DNA from 4 places in the Dickeya parazeae Ech586 genome. Region 1 is predicted to be linked to each of the others. Evidence: predicted binding sites of a transcription regulator. Region 1 holds the regulator's gene; each other region holds the start of a gene.

What was found. Region 1 encodes PurR, which represses purine synthesis genes. Its sites were predicted from a motif close to CANGCAAACGTTTGCNTG; they were not measured.
Positions count from the first base shown of each region.
Region 2: the regulator PurR is predicted to act here: its motif matches at 2,720-2,737, upstream of cvpA (colicin V production protein).
Region 3: the regulator PurR is predicted to act here: its motif matches at 2,457-2,474, upstream of guaB (IMP dehydrogenase).
Region 4: the regulator PurR is predicted to act here: its motif matches at 2,698-2,715, upstream of carA (glutamine-hydrolyzing carbamoyl-phosphate synthase small subunit).

Region 1 covers NC_013592.1:1,886,660-1,892,744, reverse strand. The annotation lists gene DD586_RS08305 (Grx4 family monothiol glutaredoxin) at 1-104, opposite strand, end outside; gene DD586_RS08300 (C40 family peptidase) at 435-1,439, shown strand; gene cydH (cytochrome bd-I oxidase subunit CydH) at 1,543-1,632, opposite strand; gene purR (HTH-type transcriptional repressor PurR) at 2,018-3,043, shown strand; gene cfa (cyclopropane fatty acyl phospholipid synthase) at 3,467-4,618, shown strand; gene DD586_RS08285 (riboflavin synthase) at 4,753-5,409, opposite strand; gene DD586_RS08280 (MATE family efflux transporter) at 5,689-6,085, shown strand, end outside.
Region 2 covers NC_013592.1:3,120,959-3,127,043, reverse strand. The annotation lists gene accD (acetyl-CoA carboxylase, carboxyltransferase subunit beta) at 1-324, shown strand, start outside; gene folC (bifunctional tetrahydrofolate synthase/dihydrofolate synthase) at 404-1,672, shown strand; gene dedD (cell division protein DedD) at 1,662-2,546, shown strand; gene cvpA (colicin V production protein) at 2,808-3,299, shown strand; gene purF (amidophosphoribosyltransferase) at 3,330-4,847, shown strand; gene DD586_RS13650 (UbiX family flavin prenyltransferase) at 4,992-5,561, shown strand; gene DD586_RS13645 (lysine/arginine/ornithine ABC transporter substrate-binding protein) at 5,947-6,085, shown strand, end outside.
Region 3 covers NC_013592.1:3,468,115-3,474,199, forward strand. The annotation lists gene guaA (glutamine-hydrolyzing GMP synthase) at 1-844, opposite strand, end outside; gene guaB (IMP dehydrogenase) at 931-2,394, opposite strand; gene xseA (exodeoxyribonuclease VII large subunit) at 2,567-3,955, shown strand; gene DD586_RS15070 (M4 family metallopeptidase) at 4,042-5,091, shown strand; gene DD586_RS15075 (protealysin inhibitor emfourin) at 5,072-5,437, shown strand; gene DD586_RS15080 (zinc ribbon domain-containing protein) at 5,462-5,719, opposite strand; gene der (ribosome biogenesis GTPase Der) at 5,802-6,085, opposite strand, start outside.
Region 4 covers NC_013592.1:4,092,005-4,098,089, reverse strand. The annotation lists gene ispH (4-hydroxy-3-methylbut-2-enyl diphosphate reductase) at 1-487, shown strand, start outside; gene rihC (ribonucleoside hydrolase RihC) at 559-1,476, shown strand; gene dapB (4-hydroxy-tetrahydrodipicolinate reductase) at 1,662-2,483, shown strand; gene carA (glutamine-hydrolyzing carbamoyl-phosphate synthase small subunit) at 2,938-4,083, shown strand; gene carB (carbamoyl-phosphate synthase large subunit) at 4,171-6,085, shown strand, end outside.

The DNA of each region.
Region 1 (6,085 bases):
GCAGAAAAACCGCAGCTCGGCAGTTTGGGAGAGCCTTTCATGTACAGCAGAATCGGGTTTTCAGCAATCTGGCGCTGAATTTTTTCAAGTGTCGTTGTCGTCATTCTATTGCTTCCTCAAGCGCGTGATGAGCAGCCCTTAAGAGCCGCTCATATGACTCGCGGCAAACCGTGGCATACCGCTTCTTTTGTTTTGTATTCTAACGATAGCGACGGCCACAAAAAAACGCTATCTTTTATAGGGTTTTATCCGGGTGACGCGCTAACGGTACAAAGCGACGCCAAATCGCCGGATAATTAAGCAGCAAACACCGTTGTTAACGTTTTCTCACTATTTTGTAGTAGGATTATTCTATCTCCCGCTTTTTTATCAGGTCATTTTCGGGAATACTGTAAAGATTGAACGATTGAGGACAACATTCGGTCAGAACTATCATGCGGTTATTTATTACGCTCTTTTTATTATTTTTCAGTAATCTATTTTCTGGTCTGGCGCTGGCTAATCCGCACGGCGGGGCAGTGCCACCACGCAAATCTGGTGTAGAAACGGCGAATAAAGCGCTTGATGAATCCAAAAAGAACAAAGTTGCCAAAAATGCTAACAAAAAAGGCACGGAGCCGACCCACGGCAAAAAACCGGAAAAACACGCAAAGCCTACGCCAGCCAAAACCGTAGCCAGTCACGATAAAAACGCGAAGTCGCACAATGACAAAAAGTCTGCGGACAAAAAGTCGGTGGCGGCGGCAGCCCATTCCTCCCATACAAAATCGCAGCCAGAGAAAAGCACGCATACCACTAAGGCTGCATTAGCGAAAACCACGAAAAAAGACGCAGCAAAGAAAGAAACACCGGCGCAGGCTAAAACCAGCCACAAAGCGCATGAACTCGTGGTCGCGAAAAACGCGCATAAAAAAGGTAAAGCGGCGGTCGATGAAGAAGATGAGGTAGCCGCCACGTCTTCACATGGTAAAAGCAAGAAAGGCAAACACGATAAAGCGGCGCTGACCATCAGTGCTGCTCACCAAAAACGCTATCAGCACGCCAAATTGACTGCCATGAACAAGCTGATGAGCCAAATCGGTAAACCGTACCATTGGGGCGGCGCAACGCCTTATTCAGGTTTTGATTGCAGCGGGCTGGTGTATTACGCCTATAAAGATGTGGTAAAAATCTCGATTCCGCGCACAGCCAATGAGATGTTCCACCTGCGTGACGCGGCGCCCATCAAGAAAAGCGAACTGGAAAGCGGTGACCTGGTGTTCTTCCGTATCACCAACCGCGGTGCTGCCGACCACGTTGGCGTCTACCTGGGCAATGGTCGTTTTATCCAGTCACCGCGCTCGGGTTCTGACATCAAAATCAGTAAATTGAGTGAAGATTACTGGCAGGATCATTATGTCGGCGCTCGCCGCGTGGTGACACCGAAGACCATTCGCTAACGGATATTCGTCAATAACAATCGGCTAAATGGCTTAATGAATAACGAGAAAAGGGGCACTAGCCCCTTTTCTGTTTTCTTTTTACACCACTGGCGATCTGCTATCAGTTCAATACCGCAGTGAAACTAAAAACAATGATCACCACGAGTGCGACCAACGTACTACACAGCGACATTTTCAAATTTGTATCCATCGTATTCTCCTGTATATGACTGATGATCGCCATCATCCCGTTATGTCTGAATCAACACCGTATCCCGGCGGATGGGCAAGCACATAAAGTATAGGTCTATTATTACCCGACTGAAGTCAAAAAACCGATTTCTGCGTCACAGAGATAACACGAATTGCCTCTTCCCCTTTTGCTCTAAATCGGCCAAAATCCGCAGTTTACCGTGTACACTGCGTTGGTCGAAGCGTCAGCCCTCCCTTCAAGCTACACACCTCGGCATGTCTCCTACTGAAATGTTGCCTTGTTGTCCAGCAGGAGCAAAATTCACGCAGGCAAACGATTAACAACATATTTACTGCTGTAACAGACCCACGACTGTAACAGATGAGTTCAGGAGTCACTTTAGATGGCAACGATTAAAGATGTGGCAAAACGCGCAGGCGTTTCAACCACAACCGTATCACACGTGATTAATAAAACACGTTTCGTCGCCGAAGAGACCAAGGCTGCGGTACGCGCAGCGATTGATGAATTGCATTATTCACCCAGTGCGGTGGCCCGAAGCCTGAAAGTCAACCACACCAAATCTATCGGGCTGCTGGCGACCTCCAGCGAAGCACCCTATTTCGCCGAAATTATCGAAGCGGTGGAAAACAGTTGCTACGCCAGAGGTTACACGTTGATTCTGTGTAACTCTCACAATAATCAGGATAAACAGCGTGCTTACCTGTCCATGCTGGCGCAAAAACGCGTGGATGGCCTGCTGGTGATGTGTGCCGAGTACCCGCCTGAACTGCTGTCAATGCTGGCGGATTATCGCCATATTCCGATGGTCGTCATGGATTGGGGCGAAGCCCACAGCGATTTCACCGATACCATTATTGATAATGCGTTTGCCGGTGGGTATATGGCCGGTCGCTATCTGATTGAGCGCGGGCATCGTGATATCGGTGCCATCCCCGGTTCTCAGGGGCGCAATACCGGCAGCGGGCGTTATTTGGGCTTTCTGAAAGCGCTGAAAGAAGCGGATATCCCCCTGCGTGACGAATGGGTGGTTCAGGGTGACTTTGAACCCGAATCCGGCTACAAAGCCATGCATCAGATTCTGGCGCAAAAGCAGCGACCGACCGCGGTATTCTGCGGCGGCGATATTATGGCTATGGGAGCGATTTGTGCGGCGGATGAACTGGGCCTGCGTGTACCGCAGGATATTTCGGTGATCGGTTACGACAATGTACGCCACTCCCGCTATTTTACGCCGGCGCTCACGACCATTCATCAGCCTAAGGAACGGCTGGGACAGGCGGCGTTCTCCATGCTGCTTGACCGCATCACCAGCAAACGCGAGGAAGCGCAAACCATCGAAGTCCACCCGACGCTGATCGAGCGCCGTTCCGTTGCTGACGGCCCGTATCTCGATTATCGCCGTTAATAGCCAGACGATTTCGTTATCGCACGCTGGCGAATCAACCGCCGTTATACCGCGCCGTAGAGCGCTAAAGCGTGTCTCCCTGGCACCCTAATATAGAACGCAATGTGCTGCTTTAGCCCGATGAATCTTGTCGCCGGGTTAAAGCAGTCATACACTTGTCACTGTCATTGACGACAATAACCATGATCAGACGATGCTTTTAGCAATACGCATCGCCTTACTTTTTCTACCCCACTAATGACTGTTACACCGTTTGTCACGGCCGGGGTAGACGCCTTTCGTGTCGGCTTGTCTCTTATTTTCCTCTGAGGCTCTCAGGGATAGACGATGACGTGTGGAATGGGTACATCGAATACCCTCCATCGCGATATTTGTCTGGTTTATCCCGTATAACGCATGTATCTGGCAAGGTAGGGAGAAGTTATGAGTTCATCTTACGTGGAGGATCTGGGTACCCCCAGTCAACCCTGGTTCCAACTGGTTAATGAAATGCTGTCGGCCGCGAATATCGCCATTAACGGTTCGCGACCGTTTGATATTCAGGTCAAAAACCCTGAACTGTTCAAGCGCATATTGCGTGACGGGTCACTGGGTCTGGGCGAAAGTTACATGGATGGCTGGTGGGAATGTGAACGGCTAGACATGTTTTTCCATCGAGCGATACGCGCCGGGCTGGAGAAGCAACTGCCCCAGCGTTGGCAGGATACGCTACGGATACTGATGGCTCGCCTGACCAATCTGCAATCGCGTCGGCGGGCATGGATTGTAGGTAAGGAGCATTACGACCTCGGTAATGATCTTTTTAGCCTGATGCTAGACCCGTACATGCAGTACTCCTGTGGTTACTGGAAACAAGCCGAAACCCTGGAGCAGGCACAACAAGATAAGCTGCGCCTCATTTGCGAAAAATTGCAGTTACGCCGGGGAATGACACTGCTGGATATCGGCTGCGGCTGGGGTGGTCTGGCCGAATTTGCCGCCCGCCATTACGGTGTTAGCGTAACCGGTGTGACCATCTCCCGCGAGCAACAGGCATTGGCGCAACAACGTTGTCAGGATCTGGATGTCACCATTCTGCTACAGGACTATCGCGATCTGAATCGGCAGTTTGACCGTATCGTTTCCGTCGGCATGTTCGAACATGTCGGTCCGAAAAATTACGATACTTACTTCAGGGTGGTCAGAAAAAACCTCAAATCCACCGGTTTGTTCCTGTTGCATACCATCGGCGCAAACGAAACCAGCCTCAAGGTCGATGCCTGGATAGACAAATACATCTTCCCTAATGGGTGTTTACCCTCAGTGCAGCATATCGCCCAGCGCAGCGAGCCTTATCTGGTCATGGAAGACTGGCACAATTTCGGCGCGGACTATGACCGTACCCTTATGGCCTGGCACGAGCGCTTCCAGCAGCACTGGCCGACCCTGTCAGCACGCTACCCCGAGCGCTTCCGGCGGATGTTCAGTTATTACCTTAACGCCTGTGCCGGTGCGTTTCGCGCACGCAACATCCAACTCTGGCAGGTGTTATTCAGTGTCGAAGGGATTGAAGGCGGTATGCGCGTGGCACGATGAACGGGTGGCGGCACATCGCCCACTCCTGTCGCCCTCGCCTCACGAATTAAGAGCCACAAACAAAAACCGGCAGTCTGGAGTCTGGCTGCCGGTTTTATTATGGCTAACAGGAATAACACGCGTTCAGGCGTCTTTTATTCACTCTTCGCAGCAAGCTCTGCCGCCAGCGCTTGTTGCTGCTCTGCCTGACGAGCCATAACACGCTCAACCGTGTCGATAATGGCCTGAGTCTGCGGGTCAATTTCGATATTGATACGGTCGCCCAGGCGTTTTTGCCCCAGCGTCGTGCGTTGCAGCGTTTCCGGAATCAGGTGCACGCAGAAACGGCTACGGGTCACTTCACCTACCGTCAGGCTGATACCATCAATACCAATAAATCCCTTGTGCAACACATATTTCATCTGCGACTCATCAGACAGCCGGAACCAGATCTGATGATTATTTTCCGACGTCAGAATTTTCACGATTTCCGCCGTGCACATGATATGACCAGACATGACATGCCCGCCAATTTCATCGCCATATTTGGCTGCACGCTCCACATTAACCCGATCGCCGACCTTCACGTCACCCAGATTGGTCAACCGCAGTGTCTCTTTAATCAGATCAAAACTCACCCGATCGTCGTCAATATGGGTGACAGTCAGGCAGCAACCGTTGTGCGCTACGGATGCGCCCGTTTCCAGTCCCGGCAACAGTTCGGGGGGCAGTTGAACGACATGGGTGCGGAAATTGGGTTTTTCATCGACGGACACGACGGTCGCCGTGCCCTGAACAATACCGGTAAACATGGTGTTGAGCTTGCCTCCTGATCAGTAATAGGCGTGAACGCCCCACGACAGCGGCGCGGCATAGCGGCCGACGCCCGACAGTGGCGACGTTCACTTATGTCAGGCAGTTTGCACCATATCATCAGGAAAACCAAACGGGATCATTCTCTGTCAGTCAATCATTGGTTTACTGTTGGCAAATAGTTACAATACTTCATCTTTTTTCGTAAAAATAAAGGATGATTGTCTTTCTCTCCTCATTAGAGATCTCTCTCCATCCTGCATTAGGAAGGTGTTTTCGTGCAGAAGTACTTATCAGAAGCCCGTCATTTGCTGGCGCTGGCTATCCCGGTCATCATCGCTCAAGTATCACAAACCTCAATGGGTGTGGTGGATACCATCATGGCAGGTTCCTACAGCGCCACGGATATGGCCGCCGTAGCCGTGGGGACATCCATCTGGTTGCCCGTTATCCTGTTCGGTCACGGTTTGCTGATGGCGCTGACACCCGTCGTGGCGAACCTCAACGGTTCCGGGCGCCGGGACCGCATCGCGCATCAAACCCAGCAAGCCTTTCTGCTGGCGACAGGCATTTCCATACTGACCATGGTGGTGCTTTATCAGGGGAAATATGCGATCAACCTGATGCATGACGGTGCGCCGGAGCTGGCCGACAAAGCGGTGAACTATCTGCATG
Region 2 (6,085 bases), 1.2 Mb from region 1:
ATTTCGGTACTGACCGACCCGACCATGGGCGGCGTATCCGCCAGTCTGGCGATGCTGGGCGACCTGAATATCGCCGAGCCGAAAGCGTTGATCGGTTTTGCCGGTCCGCGCGTTATTGAGCAGACCGTTCGTGAAAAACTGCCGCCGGGCTTCCAGCGTAGTGAATTCCTGCTGGAAAAAGGCGCTATCGACATGATCGTTCGTCGTGCGGATATGCGCCACAAACTGGCCAGTATCCTGTCCCGGTTGACTAACCGTCCGGAACCGCAGGAACCCGCTGTGGTGCGGTTGTCCGCCTCGCACGAATCACAGAGTGATGCCTAATCAATGATGAACCGGGAGCTGGGCGGCGTTGTTGCCGTGTTCCCGGCAGTAATCAACCGTAAGTCAGTGAACGGGACTCATGGACAATCTTCAGACACCTCAAGCCACGTCGCCTTTGGCCACGTGGCTTCACTATCTTGAACATCTGCACAGTCAGGCCATTGATCTGGGTCTGGATCGCATCCGGCATGTCGCGGAATGCTTGCAGCTACAACAACCCGCACCCCGCGTATTTACCGTAGCGGGAACCAACGGCAAAGGCACAACCTGCTGCACGCTGGAGTCCATTCTGAGCGCTGCCGGGTTACGTGTTGGTGTTTACAGTTCGCCACATTTGCTGCGTTACACCGAGCGCGTGCGCATTCAGGGCCAGGAATTAGCAGAATCACTGCATGCTGAAGCCTTTGCGGCTGTCGAAGCGGGTCGCGGCGGTACGTCGCTGACCTATTTTGAATTCGGTACGCTGGCGGCATTGTGGTTGTTTAAACAGGCACAACTGGATGTGGTGATACTGGAGGTGGGTCTGGGTGGTCGCCTGGATGCCACTAACATTGTGGATGCCGATGTGGCGGTGGTAACCAGCATCGCGCTCGATCATACCGACTGGCTGGGCAACGACCGTGACAGCATCGGTCGGGAAAAAGCAGGGATCTTCCGTGGCAACCGACCGGCAGTGGTGGGCGAGCCGGACATGCCAGTATCCATCGCCGCCGTTGCGCAGGAAAAAGGCGCCCTGCTGTTTCGCCGGGGTGCAGATTGGCAGTTTTCATTGCAGGATGGCGGCTGGCGTTGGCAGAGCGGCGACGTGTGCTATGAGGCGCTGCCCATCCCCTCCGTGCCGTTGGCCAATGCAGCCACCGCGCTGGCAGCGCTGCAGGTTTCTGACATTGCACTGAGTGTCAATGTGATTCGCCAGGGATTGCGTCAGGCGCAGCTGCCGGGCCGTTTCCAGATTGTGAGCGAAAAACCGTTGTTGATTCTGGATGTCGCGCATAATCCTCATGCAGCCGCTTATCTGGCTGCCCGGCTGGCTGATTTGCCGCGTACCGGTCAGGTACGGGCGGTGGTCGGTATGCTGGCCGATAAAGATATTCCTGGTACGTTGGCGCATCTTAAGCCGCAGGTCGATGTCTGGTACTGCGCGCCGCTGGAAGGCCCGCGCGGTGCCAGTGCCGATCAATTGGCTGAGCATCTGGCGCTCTGTACCCGGTATTCGGATGTGGCGACAGCCTGGCGTCAGGCGATGCAGGACGCTGGAGAAAATGATGTGGTGATTGTTTGTGGTTCTTTCCATACTGTCGCGCATGTGATGGAAGCGTTGGACGGGAGCGGAATGCATGGCGAGTAAGTTTCAGAATCGCCTGGTGGGAACCGTTGTGCTGGTGGCGCTGGGTGTCATCGTGCTGCCTGGGCTGTTGGATGGCAAAAAAAAGCATTACGAAGACGAGTTTGCCGCCATCCCGCTGGTTCCCAAGCCGGGCGATACGCTGGAGGCGGAGTCGATGCCGCCTGTCAATCAGTCGTTGCCTGCCCAGCCGCCTGAAGGCGCTGAAGCTGCAATGCAAAACAAAAATAACGCTGATGCCGAAACGGTACCTGAACCGACTCCGGCACCCGCTGTACCGGAACGTCGTGGGGCATCGCCGTCGTCTGCCCATCCGGCGACGCCTGTCGCCCCGCTGGTGACAGAACCGCGTCAGCCAGTGCTGCAACTGGCTCCACCCGCGATGAAAGCGCAGCCAGCGAAACCGGAACCGAAAAAGCCGGAAACGAAAGCGGATACCCGGCCTAAGCCCGACGTGAAAACAGCAGAAAGCAAAACGGCAGAAAGCAAAACGGCTGATAACAAGTCATCTGACAGCAAGCCGAGCGAAAAACCGGTAGCGGAAGCAAGAACCGACACCCGAGCAACAGAAAACCGATCCACAGAAAACAAGCCGACGGACGCTAAAGCGGCATCGCAGGAGCAGGCTCCGGCAGGTCAGGCTTTTGTGGTGCAGTTAGGTGCATTGAAGAACGCTGACAAGGTCAATGAGATTGTCGCGAAGTTGCGCTTGTCGGGATATCGCGCCTATACCGTGCCATCGGCACCGGTAGCCGGGCAGATTACCCGTATCTATGTCGGGCCGGATGCATCGAAGCAGAAACTGCAGTCAGCATTGGGAGACTTGCAGCAACTGAGCGGGTTGAGCGGACAGGTTCGGTCGTACAGCGCGCGCTGAGTCGGCCGACCGTCAGTCAGTACATTGAGGGGTGGGGGAGCGTAGCGACCTTGCCCCTTGTGTTTTGTGGGACGAAGCAAGACGGCGGGTAGCGAACAACAGGCGCTATTTGTCTGGCGGCAGACGGTTTTTTTAATTTCTTCGCCTATCGAAAAAATCGGCAGGAAATACGCTACGCAAACGTTTTCTTTTTCTGTTAGAATGCGCCGCGAACAGGATGAGCGGCGCTATGATTGTCATCGTTCATTATTAGGATAGTTCATGGTTTGGGTTGATTACGTCATTATCGGTATTGTCGGATTCTCGGCTCTGGTCAGTCTCATCCGGGGGTTTGTACGTGAAGCGCTGTCGCTGGTGACCTGGGGGGCGGCGTTCTTTATCGCCAGCCACTACTATGCCTATCTCGCGGTCTATTTCACGCGGTTTACTGATGAGCTGGTGCGCAACGGTATCGCTATTGCCATTCTGTTTATTGCGACGTTGATTGTGGGTGCTATCGTCAATTATGTGATCGGTTCGTTGGTTGAACGCACCGGATTATCGGGCACTGATCGGGTACTGGGCATTTGTTTTGGTGCCTTGCGTGGTGTGTTGATAGTCTCTGCGTTACTGTTTTTTCTCGATACCTTCACCGGTTTTTCACAGAGTGCTGACTGGAAGCAGTCCCATCTGATCCCGCAATTCAGTTATATCATCAGGTGGTTTTTTGACTACCTGCAAAGCACGTCGAGTTTCTTGCCGCGGCACATCTAGCCGCGGTAGCGCTGATGAGGAAAAGACCACATGTGCGGTATTGTCGGTATCGCCGGTTTTACACCGGTCAACCAGTCGATTTATGACGCGTTAACGGTGTTACAGCACCGTGGGCAGGATGCCGCAGGCATCGTCACCATTAATGAAACCAATTGCTTTCGCCTGCGAAAAGCAAACGGTTTGGTGAAGGATGTGTTTGAAGCCCGGCACATGCAACGGTTGCAGGGCAACATGGGGATCGGCCACGTGCGCTATCCCACCGCGGGCAGCTCCAGCGCCTCAGAGGCCCAGCCTTTCTATGTCAACTCCCCGTTCGGCATTACGCTGGCTCACAACGGCAACCTGACCAACGCCCATGAACTGCGTCAAAAGCTGTTTGAAGAAGGCCGTCGTCATGTCAATACCACGTCGGACTCCGAAATTCTGCTGAACGTCTTTGCCAAAGAGCTGGACCGTTTTCAGCACTATCCGCTGGAAGCGGATAACATTTTTGCGGCGGTGGCAGCCGTGCATCAGCAGATTCGTGGTGCTTACGCCTGCATTGGCATGATTATCGGCCACGGCATGGTGGCTTTCCGCGATCCAAACGGTATTCGTCCGCTGGTGATCGGCAAGCGTGAACTGGAAGATGGGCGTAACGAGTATATCGTGGCGTCGGAGAGTGTCGCGCTGGATACGCTGGGCTTTGAATTTCTGCGTGATGTGGCACCGGGCGAGGCGGTATACATTACCGAAAACGGTCAGCTGTTTACCCGCCAGTGTGCGGAAAATCCGAAAAGCCACCCGTGCCTGTTCGAGTATGTCTATTTCGCACGTCCTGACTCCTTCATCGACAAAATTTCAGTCTACAGCGCGCGTGTGCGGATGGGGCAGAAGCTGGGTGAGAAAATTGCCCGCCAGTGGGAAGAACTGGATATCGATGTTGTGATTCCGATTCCAGAGACCTCCTGCGATATCGCGCTGGAAATCGCTCGTATCATCAATAAACCATACCGTCAGGGGTTTGTGAAAAACCGCTATGTCGGCCGTACTTTTATCATGCCGGGTCAGCAAACCCGCATTAAATCCGTGCGCCGTAAGCTGAACGCTAACCGGGCAGAATTCCGCGGTAAAAACGTCCTGCTGGTGGATGACTCTATCGTGCGCGGCACCACGTCTCAGCAGATTGTGGAGATGGCGCGTGAAGCGGGCGCCCGCCGGGTTTATCTGGCTTCTGCGGCACCGGAAATCCGCTTCCCGAATGTGTATGGCATTGATATGCCAAGCGTTAACGAGCTGATTGCCCACGGCCGTGAAGTGGAAGAAATTCGTAAGATTATTGGTGCCGATGCCCTGATTTTCCAGGACCTGACCGATTTGATCGAGGCGGTGCGGGAAGATAATCCGGAAATCGTCCAGTTCGAATGTTCAGTGTTCAACGGTGTGTATGTCACCAAAGATGTGAATCAGGATTATCTCGACTATCTGGAAGCGTTGCGCAATGACGATGCCAAAGCGATGCGTAGCCAGAATGAAGTCGAAGACCTGGAACTGCACAACGAAGGTTAAGTATCGTCAGCTATCGACCGATAACGATACAGGGAGCGCAAGCTCCCTTTTTTGTCGCTGTTATTCTTGCCAATCTGTAGGTGATGCGGCAAAGTCAGCGCACAAGTTGTGAGTACCGCTGCGGCGGTGGCCCGTGAGGTGAAAATGAAACGACTGATTGTCGGTATTTCTGGCGCCAGCGGCGTGATATATGGGGTGCGGTTGTTGCAGGTGCTGCAACCGGTAAGCGGGGTTGAAACCCATTTGGTGATGAGCCCGGCAGCCCGGCAAACGCTGGCGCTGGAAACCGATCTGACCGTGCGCGATGTGCAGTCGCTGGCTGACGTCGTGCATGATTCCCGTGATATTGCCGCCAGCATTTCATCCGGTTCGTTTAAAACCGCAGGGATGGTGATTCTGCCGTGTTCTATCAAAACTTTGTCGGGTATTACGCACAGCTATACCGATAGTTTGCTGACTCGTGCGGCAGACGTGGTGCTGAAAGAGCGCCGCCCGCTGGTGTTGTGTGTGCGGGAAACGCCGCTTCACATCGGCCATTTGCGGTTGATGAATGCCGCCGCAGAAATGGGGGCGGTCATCATGCCGCCGGTGCCTGCGTTTTACCATCGCCCACAAACTGTGCAAGATATCGTCGATCAGACCGTTAATCGGGTACTTGATCAATTTGATATCGAATTGCCGCAAGAGCTCTTTACACGCTGGCAGGGCGCGTAAGCCTCCCATGTGATATCCCTTCACGGCGCTATTACCGCGTCAGGCTGCCTGATGATAGTGTCATGAACTGCACTATTTTGATGCATATTATTTTTATGGTGCACATCGATGCACCATGGTTGTGCGCATCATGCGGGGCCGTGTTGCGCCATCCCCTCCCTCTGTCGCTGATACCGGGATAATTTATTGATTATATTGATGTGATTGTCATGGTCACGGGATCTGACTTTATGCAGAGTGGCATGTTTTTTATGGCATAAAATTTGCTATATTTTGCCAAACAGCACATAAATTAATGCACACAGCAAACGTATTCATCACAACGGTTTTGCGTTCGCAGTCAACATCACTTAGGCATAGACAATCATAAAATAAGGGTAATGCAATGAAAAAAATGTTGAAACTTTTGCCCCTTGCACTGGTATTCGCGGCAGGCAGTGCGTTCGCCGAGGTTCCGAAAAATATCAAGATTGGTACCGACCCGACGTATGCGCCGTTCGAATCCAAAGATGCCAGTGGCCAAC
Region 3 (6,085 bases), 1.6 Mb from region 1:
CGAACTCGTCACCAAACATCTCCATCACCTGCTCGGCTTCATTCAGACGCAACAGACCGTTGTCCACAAACACACAGGTCAGGCGATCACCAATCGCACGATGCAGCAGCAACGCTGTCACCGACGAGTCGACCCCACCGGACAGGCCAAGAATCACCTTGTCTCCACCAACCTGCTGACGAATACGCTCAACGGCGTCGTCGATGATTTTGGCCGGTGTCCACAGCGCTTCACACTGGCAAATATCACGGACAAACCGCTCCAGCATACGCTGACCTTGACGAGTGTGGGTTACTTCCGGGTGGAACTGTACGCCATAGAAGCGTTTTTCTTCGTTCGCCATGATGGCATACGGGCAGGTATCGGTGCTGGCAACAGTAACGAAATCCGCCGGAATAGCGGTCACTTTATCGCCGTGGCTCATCCATACGTCTAACAATGGTGCACCGCTGTCGCTGACGGCATCCTGAATGTCGCGGACCAACGCACTGTTGGATTTGACTTCAACCTGAGCATAGCCAAACTCACGCTCGCTGGAGCCTTCGACTTTGCCGCCCAACTGCATCGCCATGGTCTGCATGCCATAACAGACGCCCAGTACCGGTACACCGGCCTGGAAAACATACTCCGGCGCACGCGGGCTATTAAACTCGGTGGTACTTTCCGGGCCGCCGGAAAGGATGATGCCATTCGGGTTGAACTCGCGAATTTGCGCTTCGGTGACATCCCATGCCCACAGTTCGCAGTATACGCCCAGTTCACGTACGCGACGTGCCACCAGTTGCGTGTATTGCGAGCCGAAATCCAGAATAAGAATGCGATGTTGATGAATGTTTTCTGTCATGAGAGGCGTATTCCACTACGGAGCGAAAGAAAAATTGAACCCGGTAAGTCTACCGGGTTCGTAACAGTAAATCAGCCGGTAAGCGCTTAGCCCATGCGATAGTTCGGCGACTCTTTGGTAATGGTCACATCGTGGACATGGCTTTCCTGAATACCGGCACCGCTGATACGCACGAATTCAGCTTTGGTACGCAGCGCATCAATGGTCGCACAACCGGTCAGACCCATGCAGGAGCGCAAACCGCCCATCTGTTGATGCACGATCTCTTTCAGGCGGCCTTTATAAGCCACGCGACCTTCGATACCTTCCGGTACCAGCTTGTCAGCCGCATTGTCAGACTGGAAATAACGGTCGGACGAGCCTTTAGACATCGCACCCAGCGAGCCCATGCCACGGTAAGATTTGAATGCACGGCCCTGATACAGTTCGATTTCACCCGGCGATTCTTCCGTACCCGCCAGCATGGAACCAACCATCACGCAGGCGGCACCCGCTGCGATCGCTTTGGCGATATCGCCAGAGAAACGGATACCACCATCGGCAATGACCGGAATGCCGGTGCCTTCCAGTGCGTCGACCGCGTCGGCAATCGCCGTAATCTGCGGTACGCCCACACCGGTTACGATACGGGTAGTACAAATAGAACCGGGGCCAATCCCGACTTTCACGGCACTGACACCAGCGTCGGCCAGCGCACGCGCACCGGCACCGGTCGCGACGTTCCCACCGATAATTTGCAAATCCGGGTATTTGGCACGGGTTTCACGAATACGCTGCAACACCCCTTCAGAATGACCGTGCGAGGAGTCAATCAGCAAGACGTCCACGCCAGCGGCAACCAACGCATCAATACGCTCTTCGTTGCCAGCACCCGCACCGACTGCCGCACCAACGCGCAGACGGCCGTGCTCATCTTTACACGCGTTCGGTTTACGTTCCGCTTTCTGGAAATCTTTTACTGTGATCATCCCAACCAGACGGAACTGCGCATCCACCACCAGCGCTTTTTCGATACGGCGCTCGTGCATTTTTTGCAGCACCACGTCGCGCGCTTCACCTTCTTTGACCGTCACCAGACGTTCTTTCGGGGTCATTACCGCACTCACCGGACGGTCCAGATCGGTAACGAAGCGAACGTCACGACCAGTGATGATGCCAACCAGTTCGTTACCGGTCGTTACCACCGGATAACCGGCGAAACCGTTACGTTCGGTGAGCGCTTTCACTTCACGCAGCGTCGTTTCCGGCGTTACCGTCTGCGGGTCAACCACCACGCCGCTTTCATGGCGTTTCACGCGGCTAACTTCTTCCGCCTGACGCTCAATGGACATATTCTTATGAATGAAACCAAGGCCGCCTTCCTGTGCCAGCGCAATCGCCAGACCGGATTCGGTCACGGTGTCCATCGCGGCAGACAGCATAGGAATGTTCAAACGGATACGTTGAGTCAGTTGCGTACTCAGATCGGCCGTGTTGGGCAGAACGGTGGAATGGGCAGGAACGAGGAGAACATCATCGAAGGTCAGTGCTTCTTTAGCGATTCGTAGCATGGCAATATCTCACCGGGATTGAGGATGGGAAATAGATAAAATATTGCCGCGGCATTATACAGGCCGAAATCGATTGCCTCCAGCATTTTTTTATAAAAACGCTTGCGAACGGCCCATTGACCGGTAGTATTGATAGATTAACTCTCTGTTTTACTATTTGATCCGGGTCACAATGTCTTCATTGCCGTCATCCGCCATATTTACCGTCAGCCGCCTTAATCAGACAGTAAAACAGTTGCTGGAAGGTGAAATGGGCCAGGTTTGGCTCTCCGGCGAAATTTCCAACTTTTCTCAGCCTTCCTCGGGGCATTGGTATTTCACGCTCAAAGATGAGCGCGCTCAGGTGCGATGCGCCATGTTCCGCACCAGCAATCGTCGGGTGACCTTTCGGCCGCAAAACGGACAACAGGTGCTGATTCGCGCCACCATCACGCTGTATGAGCCGCGTGGCGACTACCAGTTGCTGGCAGAAAGCATGCATCCGGCAGGCGATGGGTTACTGCAACAACAGTTCGAGCAGCTAAAACAGCGTTTGTCTGCTGAAGGGTTATTTGACCAACACTACAAACAGTTACTTCCCAAACCCGCCCGTCAGGTCGGCGTGATTACCTCCGCCAGCGGTGCGGCGTTGCACGACATTTTGCACATTCTGCAGCGCCGTGACCCGTCACTACCGGTCGTTATCTACCCGACAGCGGTACAAGGTGTGGATGCACCAGGTCAGATTGTGCGGGCTATTGAGCTGGCTAACCTGCGCGAAGAGTGTGATGTGCTGATTGTCGGTCGTGGCGGCGGCTCACTGGAAGATTTGTGGAGTTTCAACGACGAGCGGGTGGCTCGGGCCATTTTCGCCAGCCGTATCCCGATTGTCAGCGCAGTCGGCCACGAAACCGATGTGACCATCGCTGACTTTGTGGCGGACCTGCGAGCGCCAACGCCTTCGGCAGCCGCTGAACTGGTTAGCCGCAACCAGTTGGAACTGCTGCGACAAATTCGTGCCCAGCGCCAACGGCTGGAAATGGCGATGGATTATTATCTGGCACAGCGCCAGCAGCAATTCGTCCGATTACAACATCGGTTACATCAGCAGCATCCACAACTCCGTCTGGCCCGCCAGCAAACCCAACTGATTCGGCTACGTCAACGTCTGGATGACGCGATTCAATTGCAACTACGCCAACAAACACGTCGTCAGGAACGCCTCGCCCAACGTTTGCAGCAACACCAGCCGCAATCACGGTTGCATCGCGCGCAACAGCAGATACAGCAGCTACGCTACCGCATGCACCATGCGTTAGAAAAGCAACTTAGCCAGTATAAACAACAATTTGGCGAAGCCTGCTCTCATCTCGAAGCCGTCAGCCCGCTGGCGACGCTGGCCCGTGGCTACAGTGTCACCACCACTTCAGATGGCAAGGTCATGAAGCAAACGGTTCAGGTCACCAAGGGCGATAAACTAAAAACCCGGTTACAGGATGGCTGGGTTGAGAGCCAGGTAACTGAAATCAAAAAAGAATCTACTAAACCACGTGCAAAACGTCAGCCGAAAAATATTCAGTGATTAGGCTATACTTATCGTGTCGTAATTGTGGTAGATCAGTGTAAATCATATGTTGCACCATACTGTCAGGCATAAGGAGATGAAGTATGCAATCCGCCCGTAGCATCATTCCGCCCTACATTCTGCATCGCATCATTAATAATGGATCAGATGAAGAGCGTCGTTGCGCGCAACACACGCTGATGCACGTGCAATCCCTGATGGTGGCTCCGGTCGTCCATCCTGATGAGCATGAGGAGCGCCCCGCTGGTCAGGTACAGCGCGACATCTACGATGCCGAGCATCAACAGACATTACCGGGCAAGCGGATTAGGGCCGAGGGTCAACCAGGAAACGGTGATGTCGCGGCTGACGAAGCCTACAATTATCTGGGCATCACCTACGACTTTTTCTGGAAAATCTTTGGTCGCAACTCACTGGATAATAAAGGGTTATCACTGACTGGCAGCGTTCACTACGGTAAGGATTACCAAAATGCCTTCTGGAACGGACAACAGATGGTATTTGGCGACGGCGACGGTAAGATTTTCAATCGGTTCACTATCGCACTGGATGTCATCGCCCACGAACTGTCGCACGGCGTGGTAGAAAGCGAATGCAATTTACTGTACTTCCGCCAGTCCGGTGCACTCAACGAATCGCTCGCCGACGTGTTTGGCTCGATGGTCAAACAATACTACCGCAACCAGAAAGTACAGCAGGCGGACTGGATTATTGGCGAAGGGCTGCTGGCCGAAGGCATTGACGGAAAAGGGCTGCGCTCGCTGTCCCGCCCCGGCACCGCTTATGACGACCTGCTGCTAGGTACCGACCCACAACCCGCCCATATGCGTGATTTCGTTAACACCCGTGAAGATAACGGTGGTGTGCACCTGAATTCAGGGATCCCCAGTCGGGCTTTCTACCTCGCAGCGATGGCACTGGGAGGTTATTCCTGGGAAAAAGCCGGTCAAATCTGGTACGACACTGTGTGCGACAAAGAGCTGCCGCAAAATGCCGATTTCTCCATCTTTGCCAGATTTACCGTAGAGCACGCCAGACGGAGCTTCAATGAAGCGGTTGCTGACGCCGTGCTGCGAGCCTGGCATCAGGTTGGGGTTGATACGGGAATCATCAATGAGCACGAACAGGAATAACCTGCCCGATTTAACGGATGATGTGATTATTGAGCTGGCACGCGAAGGCGGTTTTGCCTGGCTCCCTAAACTGGCTGGCCCGCGTCGCTTTACGCTGGCAGAAGTACCCGCCACACAAAAAGAAAAAATCCGTGCCGTGCTGCATGACGCCCTGCCTGCAGCACAGGAGCCAGGTCAACCTGGTTCCCCTGGCCGCGGTGACCAGTTCTATTACCGAATTCACATTCACTACTGCAATACGCAGGATAGCCGCCAGGAAGACTGGGTACTGCTGATCCCCGAACGGCATGCCTCGTCCGAGTTGGAAGCCCTGTGGCGTAATGGGCTGGATGACGAAGCCCCCTGACTGCCACAGCACGGTACTACTGCACTACTGCGGCTGGTAACGTACCACCACGCGAGAGCGCGAAATCAGGCCATGTCCGTTGGTACACAGATAGTTTTCTGCACCACAGGCACGTAGCACCTGCAATGGCGGTTCACATTCTGGGCATAGCGCCAGACGAAGAAAATCACGCTGGCACGCCTCACAATAATACTGGTCGTTGCCGCTGTGTTGAGTGCCTTGCTGCCGATCGCTGGCGCGCCATACCATCGGTTGCTGACAGTCGGGACAATAAGCGTCCATCGCCTTCCTCCAGTTCCTCGCATGAAAAACGGGGCAGAATTGCTTCTACCCCGGTTGATTAACAACGCCTTGCCATCACGGCTTATTTGCCTTTTTTGATATGCTGCATCAGGCGTTTACGTTTACGCAGCTGATTTGGCGTCAACGTGTTGCGTTTGTTGGCAAACGGGTTTTCCCCTTCCTTGAACTGAATACGGATGGGGGTTCCCATCACATCCAGTGATCGCCGGTAGTAGTTCATCAAATAGCGCTTATAGGAATCCGGCAAATCTTTGACCTGATTACCGTGGATTACCACGATCGGCGGGTTGTACCCCCCGGCATGTGCATATTTCAGCTTCACCCGACGGCCACGAACTAATGGCG
Region 4 (6,085 bases), 2.2 Mb from region 1:
AAAGGATGAAACCAATCTCTGTTTCATGACCCAGACGACCTTGTCGGTGGATGATACCTCGGCGGTCATCGATGCGCTGCGGGCGCGTTTCCCGCAGATTATCGGGCCGCGCAAAGATGATATCTGTTACGCCACCACCAACCGTCAGGAAGCCGTGCGTAACCTGGCGGCGCAGGCAAATGTGGTACTGGTGGTCGGCTCGAAAAACTCTTCTAACTCCAATCGTCTGGCCGAGCTGTCACAGCGTGTCGGTAAACCGTCTTACCTGATTGATTCTGCCGATGATATTCAGGAAGAGTGGCTGAAGGGAGTGGCTTGTGTGGGGGTAACGGCCGGGGCTTCTGCGCCGGACGTGCTGGTTCAGCAAGTGATTAAACGTTTGCAAAGCATGGGGGGCGAAGTGGCCATGGAGATGGAAGGTCGCGCAGAGAACATCGTGTTTGAAGTGCCGAAAGAATTGCGTATGGACGTTCGTGAAGTGGAGTAAGTCCTTCGCCTCATCGTTAAAAATGATGCCAGACGATGAAAATCGCCTGGCATTTTTTTGGGAGAACGCACATGAACCGAATCCCCATTATTCTGGATACTGACCCAGGCATTGATGATGCCGTTGCCATCGCGGCGGCGTTGTTTTCCCCTGAACTGGATCTGAAGCTCATTACCACAGTAGCAGGCAATGTGGATGTGGAAAAAACCACGCGCAATGTGCTGCAACTGCTGCATTTTTGGGACGCAGTCGTGCCGGTGGCGCAAGGGGCGGCGACACCGTTGGTACGTCCATTGCGTGACGCTGCCTATGTCCATGGCGAGTCTGGCATGGAAGGCTATGACTTTGTGGCGCATGAACGTACCGTGCTGGAAGCGCCTGCCGTTCAGGCCATGTATGACTGCCTTAACCGTAGCCCTGAGCCTGTCACGCTTGTGACCATCGGGCCACTGACCAATATCGCCTTACTGCTGACGCTTTACCCGCAGTGCAAAAAACAGATTAAACGTCTGGTGATGATGGGGGGATCGTCAGGGCGTGGCAATTTCACGCCGAATGCGGAATTTAATATGGCGATCGACCCGGAGGCGGCGGCGCGTGTCTTCGACAGCGGTATCGATATCGTGATGTGTGGGCTGGATGTGACCAATGAGGCGGTGCTGACGCCGGATTATCTGGCCACATTACCGGGCCTTAACCGCACCGGTGCCATGTTGCATGCACTGTTCAGCCATTATCGCAGCGGCAGTATGGCGACTGGTTTGCGTATGCACGACCTGTGCGCTATTGCTTATCTGGTGAAACCCACATTGTTTACCCTGCAACACTGTTTTGTCGCGGTGGAAACGCAGGGAGAATATACCGCCGGTGCCACGGTAGTGGATCTCCAGCATCGGTTGCATCGCCCAGCTAATGCGCAGGTGGCATTAGCGTTGGATGCCGCGGGATTTCGCGCATGGGTGGCGCAGGTGTTGGCTTTAGCACCTTAATGTTTTGGTTAAGCCATGCCTTCCTGCAGGGGCAGGGTATTGTGGCCATAAACAATAGCTTTTACTGATATCCCCGCGGGTTTGTCATAAATTTCTAATTATGGGGGTTTTCGGCTGGCAGCGCCTGGCTGGGCTGGTTAACCTGAGAACCTTTTCTCACTCATCAACAAATAAAGAGTACGAATATGCGTGATGCACAAATCCGCGTCGCCATCGCAGGAGCGGGTGGTCGCATGGGGCGGCAGTTGATTCAGGCTGCATTGCAGATGGAAGGCGTAGTCCTGGGTGCGGCGCTGGAACGCGAAGGTTCATCTTTGCTGGGTAGTGACGCGGGAGAGTTGGCCGGGGCAGGGAAAGCGGATGTTACCGTACAAAGCAGCCTTGAGGCAGTGGTGAACGATTTTGATGTGTTTATCGATTTTACCCGTCCAGAAGGCACGCTTAAGCATTTGGCGTTTTGTCGCCAGCACGGTAAAGGGATGGTTATCGGTACTACCGGTTTTGACGACGCCGGTAAAGCAGCGATTCAGCAGGCTGCCGCCGACATTGGTATTGTGTTTGCCGCTAACTTTAGCGTTGGCGTGAATGTGTTGCTCAAGCTGCTGGAAAAAGCGGCCAAAGTCATGGGTGACTACACGGACATTGAGATTATTGAAGCGCACCACCGCCATAAAGTGGACGCCCCATCAGGCACGGCATTGGCGATGGGGGAAGCGATTGCCGGGGCGTTGGGTCGTGACCTGAAAGAGTGTGCGGTTTATGCACGTGAAGGGTATACCGGTGAGCGTGAGCCAAAAAGCATCGGTTTTGCCACCATTCGGGCTGGAGATATCGTGGGAGAGCATACGGCGATGTTTGCAGACATCGGCGAACGCATCGAGATAACGCACAAGGCTTCCAGTCGGATGACATTCGCAAATGGCGCAGTCAGGTCTGCATTGTGGGTAAGCTCTCGTAATCATGGTCTTTTTGACATGAGGGATGTGCTGGGGCTTGATGATTTGTAAGGTGTGGCTCCCTGATTTTTTCTTAATGTATTGATTTTAATGGCGCTAAAAATAGCGCCATTGTTTTATGTGATAAATGATGGTTTGGTTTGTATATTGGTCTATATTTGATATTTTTCATGGTTATCTATCTTTTTATCTGTCGTGTGTCGACCATTTCTGATTCAGGATACCGGTTTTGGCGTGATTTTAATCATTCTTTCATTCATCGATGCTGGCAACCGTTTACTTTTCGCAGTTGATGTATGTTTTTGCCGATATGGCGATGTATTACCTTCTGAAGCCATGAAATAGTGAAAAAAAATCCGGTTTGGCTAGACAACGGTCAGGTGCATCATTAAAATGCGCGCAATTTGCCAAAAATTTGCCTTACAGGTGGCTTTTGCATTGATTTAGTCCATCAAATCTGAATTAATATGCAAATAACATGATTTTTTATTCCTTGGAGGGTGTTTTGATTAAGTCAGCGCTATTGGTTCTGGAAGACGGAACCCAATTCCACGGTCGGGCCATTGGGGCAGAGGGAACGGCAGTGGGGGAAGTCGTTTTCAATACGTCAATGACCGGTTATCAAGAAATCCTCACTGATCCTTCCTATTCCCGCCAGATTGTCACTCTTACTTATCCCCATATCGGAAATGTCGGCACCAACAAAGCCGATGAAGAATCTCCCGCCGTTCATGCTCAGGGCTTGGTTATCCGTGATTTACCGCTGATTGCCAGCAACTACCGCAGCGAAGAAAGCCTGTCTGATTACCTCAAGCGCAACAATATTGTGGCAATTGCGGATATCGATACCCGCAAATTAACGCGTTTGCTGCGTGAAAAAGGCGCGCAGAATGGTTGCATCATCGCAGGTGACGCACCGGATGCGGCGCTGGCGCTGGAAAAGGCTAAAGCGTTCCCCGGCCTGAAAGGGATGGATCTGGCGAAAGAAGTGACCACCCGCTCCAGCTATAGCTGGTTACAGGGAAGCTGGACGCTGGAAGGCGAACTGCCAGCAGCAAAAACCGAGGGTGAACTGCCGTATCACGTGGTGGCGTATGACTACGGTGTGAAGCGTAATATCCTGCGTATGTTGGTGGATCGCGGCTGCCGCCTGACGGTGGTACCGGCGCAAACCTCGGCCGAGGATGTGCTGAAACTCAATCCGGACGGTATTTTCCTCTCTAATGGCCCTGGCGATCCGGAACCGTGCGATTACGCCATCAAGGCGATTAAAGCCTTTCTGGAAACCGATATTCCGGTATTCGGCATTTGTCTGGGCCACCAGTTGCTGGCGCTGGCCAGTGGCGCGAAAACCGTCAAGATGAAGTTCGGTCACCACGGCGGCAACCACCCGGTGAAAGATCTGGACGGCAACCGTGTGATGATCACCGCGCAAAACCACGGCTTTGCGGTAGACGAAACGTCGCTGCCTGCCACACTGCGTGCAACACACAAATCGCTGTTTGATGGTTCGCTGCAGGGCATTCATCGCACCGATAAAGCGGCATTCAGTTTTCAGGGTCACCCTGAAGCCAGCCCCGGCCCACATGACGCCGCGCCGCTGTTTGATCACTTCATCGAGCTGATTGAGTCTTATCGTAACACCAAATAATCAGAATCCGTTTAGTCACGCTGCGATAAAAGAACAGGGCGAAAGTGCCAGCGCGGCGGTGAGTAAACGGGTTCGCAGGAGCGAAAAATGCCAAAACGTACAGACATAAAAAGTATCCTGATTCTCGGTGCCGGTCCGATCGTGATCGGTCAGGCGTGCGAGTTTGACTACTCCGGCGCTCAGGCGTGTAAGGCGCTGCGTGAAGAAGGTTACCGCGTGATTCTGGTGAACTCCAACCCGGCCACTATCATGACCGACCCGGAGATGGCCGATGCCACCTATATTGAACCGATCCATTGGGAAGTGGTGCGCAAAATCATCGAAAAAGAACGTCCGGATGCCGTGTTGCCGACAATGGGCGGCCAGACGGCGCTGAACTGCGCGCTGGAACTGGAACGTCAGGGAGTGTTGGCAGAGTTCGGCGTGACCATGATTGGCGCGACCGCTGATGCCATCGATAAGGCGGAAGATCGTCGCCGTTTCGATATCGCGATGAAAAAAATCGGCCTCGAAACCGCACGTTCCGGCATCGCCCACAATATGGATGAAGCGCTGGCGGTAGCGGCGGATGTGGGGTATCCCTGTATTATTCGCCCGTCTTTCACCATGGGTGGCACGGGCGGCGGTATTGCTTACAACCGTGAAGAGTTTGAAGAAATTTGTACCCGTGGTCTGGATTTGTCACCGACCAAGGAACTGCTGATCGACGAATCGTTGATCGGCTGGAAAGAGTATGAAATGGAAGTGGTGCGGGATAAAAACGATAACTGCATCATCGTCTGCTCTATTGAAAACCTTGATGCGATGGGGATCCACACCGGTGACTCTATCACTGTCGCACCGGCACAAACCCTGACCGACAAGGAATACCAAATCATGCGTAACGCCTCGATGGCGGTACTGCGTGAAATCGGGGTAGAAACCGGCGGCTCCAACGTGCAGTTTGCGGTCAACCCGAAAACCGGGCGTCTGATCGTTATCGAAATGAACCCGCGCGTATCCCGCTCTTCGGCGCTGGCTTCCAAAGCGACCGGTTTCCCGATCGCCAAGATCGCGGCCAAACTGGCGGTGGGTTATACGCTTGATGAACTGATGAATGATATTACCGGCGGGCGTACCCCGGCATCGTTCGAGCCGTCCATCGATTATGTGGTTACCAAGATACCGCGCTTTAACTTCGAAAAATTCGCTGGCGCTAACGATCGTCTGACCACGCAGATGAAATCGGTGGGCGAAGTGATGGCGATCGGCCGTACCCAGCAGGAATCACTGCAGAAAGCGCTGCGTGGTCTGGAAGTCGGGGCGACCGGTTTCGATCCCAAAGTGAGTCTGGACGATCCGGAAGCGCTGACTAAAATCCGCCGCGAATTGAAAGACGCCGGCGGCGACCGTATCTGGTATCTGGCGGACGCATTCCGTGCAGGTATGTCGGTTGACGGCGTATTCAACCTGACCAACATTGACCGCTGGTTCCTGGTGCAAATCGAAGAACTGGTGCGCCTCGAAGAGCAGGTGGCAGAACAAGGCGCTAACGGCCTGACGAAAGAATTCCTGCGTTTGCTCAAACGCAAAGGCTTCGCCGATGCACGCCTGGCAAAACTGGCCGGTGTATCAGAAGGTGAAATCCGCAAGCTGCGTTACAAATATGATCTGCATCCGGTCTACAAGCGCGTAGATACCTGTGCCGCCGAGTTCGCGACGGATACCGCCTACATGTACTCCACGTATGACGAGGAGTGCGAGGCCAACCCGAATCAGGATCGTGACAAGGTAATGGTGCTGGGCGGTGGCCCGAACCGTATCGGTCAGGGGATTGAGTTTGACTATTGCTGTGTGCATGCGGCGCTGGCGCTGCGTGAAGACGGCTATGAAACCATTATGGTCAACTGCAACCCGGAAACCGTCTCCACCGATTACGATACTTCCGATCGCCTCTACTTCGAGCCGGTAACGCTGGAAGACGTGCTGGAGATTGTGCGTATTGAGCAGCCGAAGGGTGTGA